3 regions of the Halomonas sp. LS-001 genome follow, and region 3 is predicted to be linked to each of the others. Evidence: riboswitches for the same ligand, from Rfam matches in the RefSeq annotation. Region 3 holds a riboswitch; each other region holds the start of a gene.

Region 1 (3,276 bases), 610 kb from region 3:
CCCAGGTTAGATTTTCAGCAACGCCGTTGACCTTTTCCAGCGCCTGATAGATCGGCACGGTGCCGATGGGCACCGGCGAGTTGCGGATGATCCACTCACGGGTCTCGTGGATATTCTGGCCCGTGGAAAGGTCCATGATGGTGTCCGATCCCCAGCGGATCCCCCAGGTCATTTTGTCGACCTCTTCTTCAATCGACGAGGTGACCGCTGAGTTACCCAGGTTGCCGTTAATCTTCACCAGGAAATTACGGCCAATAATCATCGGCTCGGATTCAGGGTGATTGATATTATTAGGAATAATCGCTCGCCCACGGGCCACTTCGTCGCGCACAAATTCCGGCGTGATTTCTTCCGGCAGGCTGGCACCAAAGTTCTGGCCAGCATGCTGATGGCCCAGAATGCGCTCGACTTCGGCGGTGCCTAACGTCTGGCGACGCTGGTTCTCGCGGATGGCAATAAACTCCATTTCCGGCGTGATAATGCCCTGGCGCGCATAGTGCAGCTGGGTGACGTTCTTGCCCGCTTTTGCCCGGCGTGGGGTGCGGGTTAAATCAAAGCGCAGCTGGGCAAGCGTTGGGTCGTTAGCGCGACGATTGCCGTACTCACTGGTTGGGCCATCTAGGAACTCGGTATCGTCACGCTCTTCAATCCAGGTACGGCGCAGCGCGGGTAAGCCCTGGCGTAAATCGTTGCTGGCCGCGGGGTCGGTGTAAGGGCCAGAGGTGTCATACACCAGCAGCGGCGGGTTCTCTTCATCGATGCTGCTGGTTTTGGTAGGCGACAGGGTGATTTCCCGAAACGGCACGCGGATATCCGGCCGTGAGCCCTCGACATACACTTTGCGCGAGGCGGGCAGCGGCGCAATGGCAGCGGCATCGACCTGGGCGGTTTCTGCTAGAAAGTGGCTAGTTTTACTCATGATGATTTCCTTGGGTTTATTGTTTGCTTGTTGTTATGAAACGGTTGTTATAAGGCGATTGAACGGATGGATTGGCCGGTGTCAGTGAGCAAGATCCAACCCCATCTGCCAGAAATCGATTTCCAGGCGGGTGGCATCGCCAAATATCCTGCTCAGTTCGGCAAAACGGGCGGGGGTCACCTCGGCAAGGCGAGCGTTGAGCCATTCCAGTTCCGCCTGCATGGCGGCCTGAAACTCCTCGCTTTCGTACATGGCGATCCAGGCGTCAAAGGGATTTTTCGCGCCGCGTAGGGTGAACGGCTGAGCGTTCAGCCAGTTGGCAATTTCGCCGTAACCCACCAGGCAAGGGGCCAGCGCCACGTGCAAATCCAGCAGGTCGCCACGGTTGCCGGTATCCAGCACATAGCGGGTGTAGGCAAGCGTTGCTCGCGCTTCCGGCAGCTGGGCCAACTCATCTTCTGAAATGCCCCACTCCTGGCAGAACCCCACGTGCAGGCCCAGCTCCACATCCACGATGGCTTTTAAACCCTCATGGGCCTGGCGCAGGTCAGCAAGGGTCGGGCTTTTATAGGCGGCCAAGGCGTAAGCACGGGCGAAGTGAATCAGAAACAGATAATCCTGTTTCAGATAGTGGCGAAACGAGGGTTCGGGTAGCGCGGCGGTGCCCAGCTGGCGGACAAAATCGTGCTCAATATAGGCACGCCAGTCGTCATGGCAGGCGTTGGTAAGGTCGGTAAAGCAGTAGCCCATGATGCCTCCGGTGGTAATGATCCGGAAGGCGGGCGATTGAGATCGAGGGAATGGCACGGAAGGTGGCGTGAAGCTGAGCCGAGGCCATCGCTTGATCCCTACGCCGGTACCCGAGCTGCCCTCTTCATGAGGAGCCGCCCATTAGCCGGATCAGGTTCAGCGGGACCAGCGCTTTGGCAGCATCTAAGTGATACGCCCTGCGCCATCTCAGCCGGATTCACCGGCACCCCGTCAAGCAGTTAATGCAAGCAGTCTAGGAGGCAGAGGCAGGAGATGCAAGGGGATCCGACAGCTAAGTTCGGCGCAAACATTAAATGGGCATAAAGAAAATTTTGCCGTTCAGCGCAACAGCGATTGGTATGCATGAAAGTGTGATGCGGCATTCGTGTATCGGCAGCATAAGCGCCCCGTTGCTCTATTTGAGTGTCGGCAATGCGCGTTTTTCCTTATCCCTGGCATGGGTGAGTGCTTAATTTGACGGGTGTTTTTTACAAACCCAAGAAGTGGCAATGAGTTGATAAGGCTAACTGTATGTTTATGTGCTATTTTGATAATGGCTTAAAAAAAATAAATCTCATGCATGCTTTTTTGGCAAACTTTAGAACGAAAATTAATAAATCTTTATTATCGATTTTTTATCAGTTTTTGGCAGAATTAAGTTTTCTAGAAAAACGCGCATGCGCAATAATAAACGGTTATACGCCCGAGGAGCGTTAATGAACGGAGTCTGCGCTTTATGTAATCGGTCAATGAAGCTGAAAGATAGTCACTTCATGCCTAAGGCAATTTATCGAACTATTAAAAAAGGTTTTCCAGGGCAAGGGGAAGATATTATTTGGATCTCTGGCTTTGATAAGTCAGCAGCGTATACCGATAAACAAGCCAAAAAACATCTGCTTTGCGAAAATTGTGAGTTGAAGTTCTCCAAAAATGGAGAGGATATAGTACTACCACTGATGGCTCGCCCAAACGGTTTCAAGCTAGCTACGAAAATAAGGAAGTATAAGGCACTGACTAGCGTACAGGATGAAGTTTGGTATTTTCCACCTAATGGAGAGTTAGCCTTTGGATTCATGTATTTTGCCGTCAGTATTGCTTGGAGGATGTCGGCAACAGACTGGGGGTCATGCGGATTACCCGACACAGAAAACTCAATTCGCAAGGAAAAAATGTATGCTTTTTCGAAATTTCTTATGGGAGATTCAGCTTTACCAGAAAACACTTACCTGGCCGTATATGTTGAGAATCAAGTAGTTGACACACCATCAATGAGCTTTCCTACAGTCAAAAATCATGATGGCTATCAACATATAGTATTTAGTATACCTGGGATAAAATTCAGCATTGTCGCTGGCAGCAATCTAGGCTCTGGGGTAGTAAAGACATTTTCTCACAGTTCAACAAGGGTTTACTTTGTCAGTCGTAGCTTGAAATCGCACCCTGATTATCATTTCATGGTTAACTTCCTAAAGCATGAATCAAAAGCAAAAGGGCGCCTACTTAGGGAGCGCTCCCAAAACGTATAACAAGTTGCAACAACAACGGCATTCGTTGTCACCAATTTTATTCAAAATTGCCACCAGCCGTGTCGCTGGAGTACAAAGCGT
Region 2 (3,276 bases), 700 kb from region 3:
TTTCCGTTACTGCTGGGCGTGCTGGTGATTTTGATAACCAGCGGCCTGGGGCTGCTGGCTCTGCGTTTACGCTACCTCAAACGGCCGCTCGGCGATTGAGCAACGCCATCATCACGCTCACCAGCGTCGAGGCCAGCAAGGCACCCACAAAAGGCGCCAGTGTGGGAATGCTGTTTGGAAAGGTGGCCGCCAGCACACCCGCACTCAGGTTGCCTTGCGCCACCCAACCGGGCAGCACGGTACCGAGCATGCCCGCAACGCCACCGGCAATGGCCGCGACGGGTGTCATCCTCGACCACAGCCCAAGCAACACTGGTACCACAATGGCGGCGCAGAGCAGGTCGGCAATCAGGAAGAGACGCAGTACCGATACGCCCTGCAGCGCGACAATTACCACCGGCACCATCAGCAGTACCGTCACCCAACGGGCCACGCCCAGTGAGCCTTTCTGCGCAGAGAACTGCTCGCTGGCCAGGGAAGCGATAGCGTTCTGCAGCGTGTCCACGCTGGAAGCAACCAGCGTCACCGCCAGCACCAAGGCGGGGAGCGCCAGCCAGTTCGGCGCTTCAGACAGCAGCGCAAAAAACGGGATAGGTGGCTCGCCAAGGGCCACCCCACTCATCGCCGCCACGATACCCAAGCCACCAATCAACATGACCACCACCACGGTCGCGCCACCGCCCAGCCAGGCACCGCGTGCCAGGCTACGGTTATCTTCTGCGGCCCATACCCGCTGCCAGTAGCCCTGGTGGAAAAGGTTAGCGGCCGTCACTGCTATCACCAGGGTAAGTGCCACGCTCAGTGCGCTCCCGATAGGCGCGCTGGGCATAACGGCATCAGCTGGCAATTCAGGCAGCGCGTTCAAGGCAACGCCGCCAACAATCACCAGCAGGATAATCAGTAGCCAGGCCTGCCAGCGGTCCGTGGCCAGGCTCGCCCTGAGACCACCAACGGCGGTATAAAGCAAGGTAGTGAGCGCCACACCGAGAATCACCAGCGCAGGCGGCACATCAGAAAGCAGCGCGGTAATCGCACCAATCGCCGTTAGCTCAGCGGCCAGAAAGCAGGCCATGTAAGCCACTGATACCAGCGTTACCCAGTAGCGTACACCACGCCCGTAGCAAGCCTGGGCAAACTCGGCGATGCTGCGCCCCTTTGGCAGGGCACGGCGGATTTTAGGACCGTATAAACCCAGCACAATAAAAGGCAGTGCTGACCCGATGGCATACCCCGCCAGAGCAACCGGGCCAACAAAGGCACCGATTTCCGGCGGCGCGAACAGAATCCACGCCCCCATGCCTGAGGCCAGAAAGGATAGGCCAATGGTGAATGAAGATTGCGAGTTACGTGCGGAAAGGTAGTCATCCACGGCGTTATCGCCAAGCAGATGATTGGCATAGCGCGCCCGCAGACCCAAAAAAGCAAAACAGAAAAGTGCCGCGCCAAGCGCCGCGGCTGTCAGATATGGCATGTCGCACTTCCTCCGCCGGTACGAACCGGATCAGGTTCCAGGGTCTGCGCGCAACGGCGCGTATTCTCAGCCCTAAGGCTCCCCTGGCGACAGTGAATGTAAGTTGTCAGTAGTAGACTCTATTATTGTTGCGGATTGCTATAAACGAGTAAAGCTCAGACAATTAAAACCCAGGTAATTAAAACCCGGGCAATTAAAACCCAGGCCAGTAAAGCCTCAGCTCTTGTCGCGCGGCACTCGCCCCATCAGATAGAACTCGCTATTGGGCGGCGTGCCTGTCAGCGTTACCAGGCGGTTGGAAAGGCCAAAAAAGGCAGTAATGGCACCAATATCCCAGATATCTTCACGCGTGAACCCTACCGCATTCAGGCGTGCTTCCCAGTCATCTGTCAACTCGCCGACATCCAGGCCGCAATACAGCGCAAAATCCAGCATGACACGATGGCGCTCACTAATCGGCGCCGTACGGTGATTGATCGCCACCTGATCCGCCAGGTGCGGGTCTTTACTGTAAATGCGCACCAGAGCGCCATGGGCTACCACGCAGTAAAGGCAGCGGTTACGGGCGCTGGTGGCTACCACTATCATCTCTTTTTCGGCTTTGCTTAGCGTGTCTGACTCACGCTCCATAAGGGCATCATGGTAGGCAAAAAACGCCCGGAATTCGTCAGGCCGGTGGGCCAGCATCAAAAACACGTTGGGCACAAAACCGGCCTTTTCCTGCACGGCCAGAATGGTGTCACGGATATCATCAGGCAACTCGTTGAGCTCTTCCGGTACGCTGAAACGGCTAAGTGATGTGTTCATTCTGATTCCTGTTGTTTTTGTGAGTCGTGAGTCGTGAGTCAAAAGCTTTTCTTTTATTGCTACGCTCGCCATACTGAACACCGCATTAATTAAAGCTTGTTTACTTTTTTGGCGCATGCGCATTGCAGCGCTGATTGTTTGCTTATAGGGAAGCCCCATGCGCTACAACGAAGCGAAGGAACATACCCCCGGTCGCCTCCACAATCTCTTCGCCGATCCTTATCATGCGTTCGATAATGAAAGCCATGAGCGCCAGCTGCATATCCGCGTGATGCTTCACCAGCTTGCCGTCATTCCTATGCAACGAGGTCTGTTAACGCTAAGGGTGATCCATGGCTGGCAAAACGGTGGTTATGACCCCAGCGAGCTGCAATATGCGGAATATCCCCTGAACACCCTAGCGGACCTTAAACGTGTCAGCACCCTGTTCAATGCGGATGCCAAACATGCCAACACTTTCCCATGCACTGATAACAGCTTGCTGGCGGCGCCTTTAGATACTGTGATTGCCAATGCGCTAGCAGATGGTCAAAAGCTGGATCAGGACATCCGTCTTCGCCCCGCTCACTGGCCTGAATTCAACGGTGGGCTGACGCTTTACACACTTTTCAAGATGTATCATCGCCTGGTATATAGCGAAGATGATGCCTACCGTAGCAGCCAGTGTCGTACACCGGCAGGCATTCGCGAAATCCATGAATTCCATTTAGAAGAAGGTGAGTTTGCGTTTTTAACGCCGCCGGATCGTCACTTTACTCAGGAAGCATCGATACTGGTAATGCATGAAAGCCAGCTGGAACCTTTCGAGCACCTTCTGACTGAGACTCTGCCGCTTTTCGACTCGGTTTGAGAAAGCTGTCTTTATTTATCAATATGCCCCGCATTGGCGGGGCATACTTTTTACAACTTCTCTTTTATAACCCTTCTTTTATAAACCTAGCTTTACCGCATCTGGCGCTGTTAGCTTAGCGAGATGGTGCTGTTGATGCCGCTGGATA
Region 3 (3,276 bases):
GGGCGGCTTTCAACCCGCCAATGGCAACACCTGGCAGTTGGCTCGCCGCCGTCAAGGCGGCCAATCCATCAAAACCAATCGGAGGTTCATGGTCGCCTTTACTGGGTGTGGCAAAGACGGGCCCAAAGCCGAAATAATCCAGCTGACTGACAGGGGCGCTGGCAAGCTGCGCCAGGGTATTCACTGAAAGCCCGAGAATCGCCTCTGGGCCAAGCACTTGACGAGCCCGTTCAATCGCTGCATCGCTTTGCCCGACATGAAGGCCATCTGCCTGGCTTGCCAGAGCGACCTCAAGGCGGTCATTAATAATCAAAGGAACATGACTGCCAGCAAGCAGGCTTTTCAGTCGCTTTGCCTGCGCTGTCATGGCCTGGTCGGTGGCGTATTTGTCACGTAACTGGACGATACTGACCCCTCCGGCGACAGCTTCTTCTACCGTGCGCTCTAGCCCTTTGGCAGCACACAGCGTGGCATCCGTCACCAGATACACCGAAAGATCAAACGGCATCAATCATCTCCCATGTTAACCGGGTATCCAGGTCTTGCGGGGAAAGCTGGTACAGGGCATCCAGAAACGCAGGCGCAAAGCTGCCGGGCCCACCGGCCGTGCTACCTGCTTGTTGGCCTGCCAGCGCAAAACAGCCAAAGGCAGCGGCAGTGGCGGTCAAAGGGGTGGAAGGTGCAGCGCCAATAAACGCAGCCACCGTTGCACTGAGAGCGCAACCCAGCGTGGTAACGCGAGGCATTAAGGCGTGCCCACCGTGAATGCGTATCGATTGCTGTCCGTCGGTGATGATATCGGTTTCACCACTGACCGCCACAATGCAGTGCTGCTGGCGTGCCAGTTGACAGGCGGCGGTGTGAGCCTCCTCTACGCTGGCGGTACTATCAGCGCCACGCCCAGGGTTGGCAATACCATTGAGGCTGAGAATTTCTGAGGCATTACCGCGAATGGCACTCGGCTTTAATGCTAACAGCTCAGCGCACAGTGCTTGTCGGTAAGCGGTGGCGCCCACGGCCACAGGGTCTAATACCCACGGCGTGTCGTCTTCATGCGCCGTACGGGCTGCCAGACGCATACTGTGCGCCCAAGGGGTGGAGATCGTGCCAATGTTAATGGAAAGAGCCGCCGATAGACGCACAAACTCCACGACCTCTTCCTGTTCGTGCAACATGGCCGGTGAGGCACCAAGAGCAAGTAACACATTGGCGCTGCTGTTCATCGCCACATAATTGGTCATGCAGTGGGTCAACGGCGTGAGTTGTCGCAAAGCGGCCAGATGCTGACCAAGCGAAGATGCCGATGAAGGCATTGATGAAAATATTGATGGAGATGGTGGCGAGGGTATTGTCATGACATCCTCCCGGCTGGGAGGCAGTGAGGCAGAGAAGCCCCACGACTCCCTACGCCGGCATTATCCGGTTCAGGTGCTTGAGGGTGCGTCTCAGCTTGAGGATCAGGCTTACAAAGCCTCACAAGCGCCCCTGTCGTTTTCAGAAGCGCCATCCTAGCGAATTATTTACCGAAAGGCGATGCGTGTACCGTAGGTCAGCATTTCATCCGGGGTCATCGCTCGGCCGGGTGTGCCAATCATTTCATCCCCGCATTGATCGGCGAAGGTAAGCACGCCGTGGTGAAAACCTAATTGGCTTAGCTTATCGCGGATTTCACCGGTGCCAAGAAACGAGCACACACGCCCCTCATTATCGCTTAAGTTGGAAACACCGTTAGCATGGTGAAAGCGCACGGTGTAGATGCCATCCATTGATTCCACTTCCACGATGGGGGAAAAACCATTATGAACTGCGCGAGATAACTCGCGATAGCTGAGGCGGTCGCCAAGCTGATAATCAATACTCGTCATGATCAACTCCTGATAACAGGCTGATACGGCTGAAAGGGATTTTTGTATAGCCTTTGGATAATAAGTGTAGAGTAATTATTAAATTCTTCCAGCGCATTCTTCGAAAAAACGAAAACCTTTACAGGCGAGGCCATCAAATGCTTCGTTGTGGTTAGCGTGCAGCGTCCAGGGCATGTTGCTGCAGCAGTTTTAAGGGAATCACATCCAGCGCTTTTTCATGTGTTGCGCTGAGAATGATGGGCGGTGCCAGGCCGACATCAGCGGCTTCTTTCCAGCGACTGGCACACAAGCACCAACGGTCGCCTGGCATAAGGCCCGGAAAGCCAAATTCAGGACGAGATGTCACAAGATCATTCCCCTGGGCGCGCGAATAGGCCAGAAACTCTTCCGTGACCATGGCGCATACCGCATGAACGCCCTGGTCCTCAACGCCGACGCGACAAAAACCATCGCGATAAAATCCAGTAACAGGCTCGTGGCAGCAAGGTGTCAGTGGCTCACCTAAAACATTGCGATCTCGTGACATACTAGTATCTCCTCAAAAGGGGCGGGGTCGCCCGTTGCGTGTATCAGCGCTCAGCCTGCATACTGGCCTGAAGGTCCTATCGGCTTAAAACAGGTGCTTAAAAACAGGTACTTAAAAACAGGCATTTGAAAACAGCAAGCCGTCACCATCAGAAAACGTGTGACGGTCTTGAATATGACGGTCTTGAATATGACGGTCCTGAATATGACGGTCTTGAATATATTGTACATGGAATGACTTTTGTACAAATCATGGCGACTAACCAAGGAGACTCAACGATGGCATTTAGTGGCGAGCACCACCCAGGCGTGACGGCACCCCCTGAGGAAACCCAGGGCTTTCGACTCAACCATACAATGTTGCGCATCAAGGATCCCGCGCGCGCACTGGCCTTTTATTCCCAGGTGTTTGGCATGCAGGTTCTGCGCCGGTTGGATTTTGAGGAAATGCAGTTTTCTCTCTACTTTCTGTCCAACGTGGAAGATAGCGATAGCGTGCCCGAAGACGCCTCGGCTCGAACGGCCTGGACATTCAGTCAGAAAGGGTTGCTGGAGTTGACGCATAACTGGGGAACCGAAGACCAGCAGGATTTTGCCTATCATGATGGTAATGCCGAACCTCAGGGCTTTGGCCATATCTGCTTTTGCGTTCCCAACCTGGAAGCCGCTCAGGCATGGTTTGACGAACACGATGTCACCTTCGTTAAGCGCGCCGATCAGGGCAAAATGCAGGATGTTATTTTCATCAAGGACACGGATGGCTACTGGATTGAAGTGATTCAGGCCGACCGCATGGCCGGTAAAGGAGACTAAGCATGGCGCATCTGCTGTTCCGGCTGCGTCATGTCACAGAGGAAGAAGCCCTCGAAGTTCGCCAACTATTGGA

What was found. Region 3 has a riboswitch for thiamine pyrophosphate ahead of thiM (hydroxyethylthiazole kinase). Riboswitches for the same ligand answer to the same signal wherever they lie in the genome.
Region 1: it holds a riboswitch for thiamine pyrophosphate, as region 3 does, so the genes downstream of both, tenA (thiaminase II) here and thiM (hydroxyethylthiazole kinase) in region 3, are expected to answer to the same signal.
Region 2: it holds a riboswitch for thiamine pyrophosphate, as region 3 does, so the genes downstream of both, ACU6TU_RS12185 (sodium:solute symporter) here and thiM (hydroxyethylthiazole kinase) in region 3, are expected to answer to the same signal.

What each region holds. Positions count from the first base shown of each region.
Region 1 is NZ_CM129816.1:153,886-157,161, reverse strand. Features, by position in the region: gene thiC (phosphomethylpyrimidine synthase ThiC) at 1-919, opposite strand, end outside; gene tenA (thiaminase II) at 1,001-1,669, opposite strand; TPP riboswitch at 1,748-1,910, opposite strand; gene ACU6TU_RS00715 (hypothetical protein) at 2,386-3,195, shown strand.
Region 2 is NZ_CM129816.1:2,690,872-2,694,147, forward strand. Features, by position in the region: gene ACU6TU_RS12180 (MFS transporter) at 1-99, shown strand, start outside; gene ACU6TU_RS12185 (sodium:solute symporter) at 77-1,471, opposite strand; TPP riboswitch at 1,461-1,566, opposite strand; gene ACU6TU_RS12190 (peroxidase-related enzyme) at 1,688-2,278, opposite strand; gene ACU6TU_RS12195 (hypothetical protein) at 2,436-3,128, shown strand; gene ACU6TU_RS12200 (CoA-acylating methylmalonate-semialdehyde dehydrogenase) at 3,239-3,276, opposite strand, start outside.
Region 3 is NZ_CM129816.1:3,386,401-3,389,676, reverse strand. Features, by position in the region: gene thiE (thiamine phosphate synthase) at 1-508, opposite strand, end outside; gene thiM (hydroxyethylthiazole kinase) at 498-1,355, opposite strand; TPP riboswitch at 1,385-1,497, opposite strand; gene ACU6TU_RS14995 (DUF6482 family protein) at 1,521-1,865, opposite strand; gene ACU6TU_RS14990 (DUF2237 family protein) at 2,017-2,391, opposite strand; gene gloA (lactoylglutathione lyase) at 2,670-3,203, shown strand; gene ACU6TU_RS14980 (DUF6164 family protein) at 3,206-3,276, shown strand, end outside.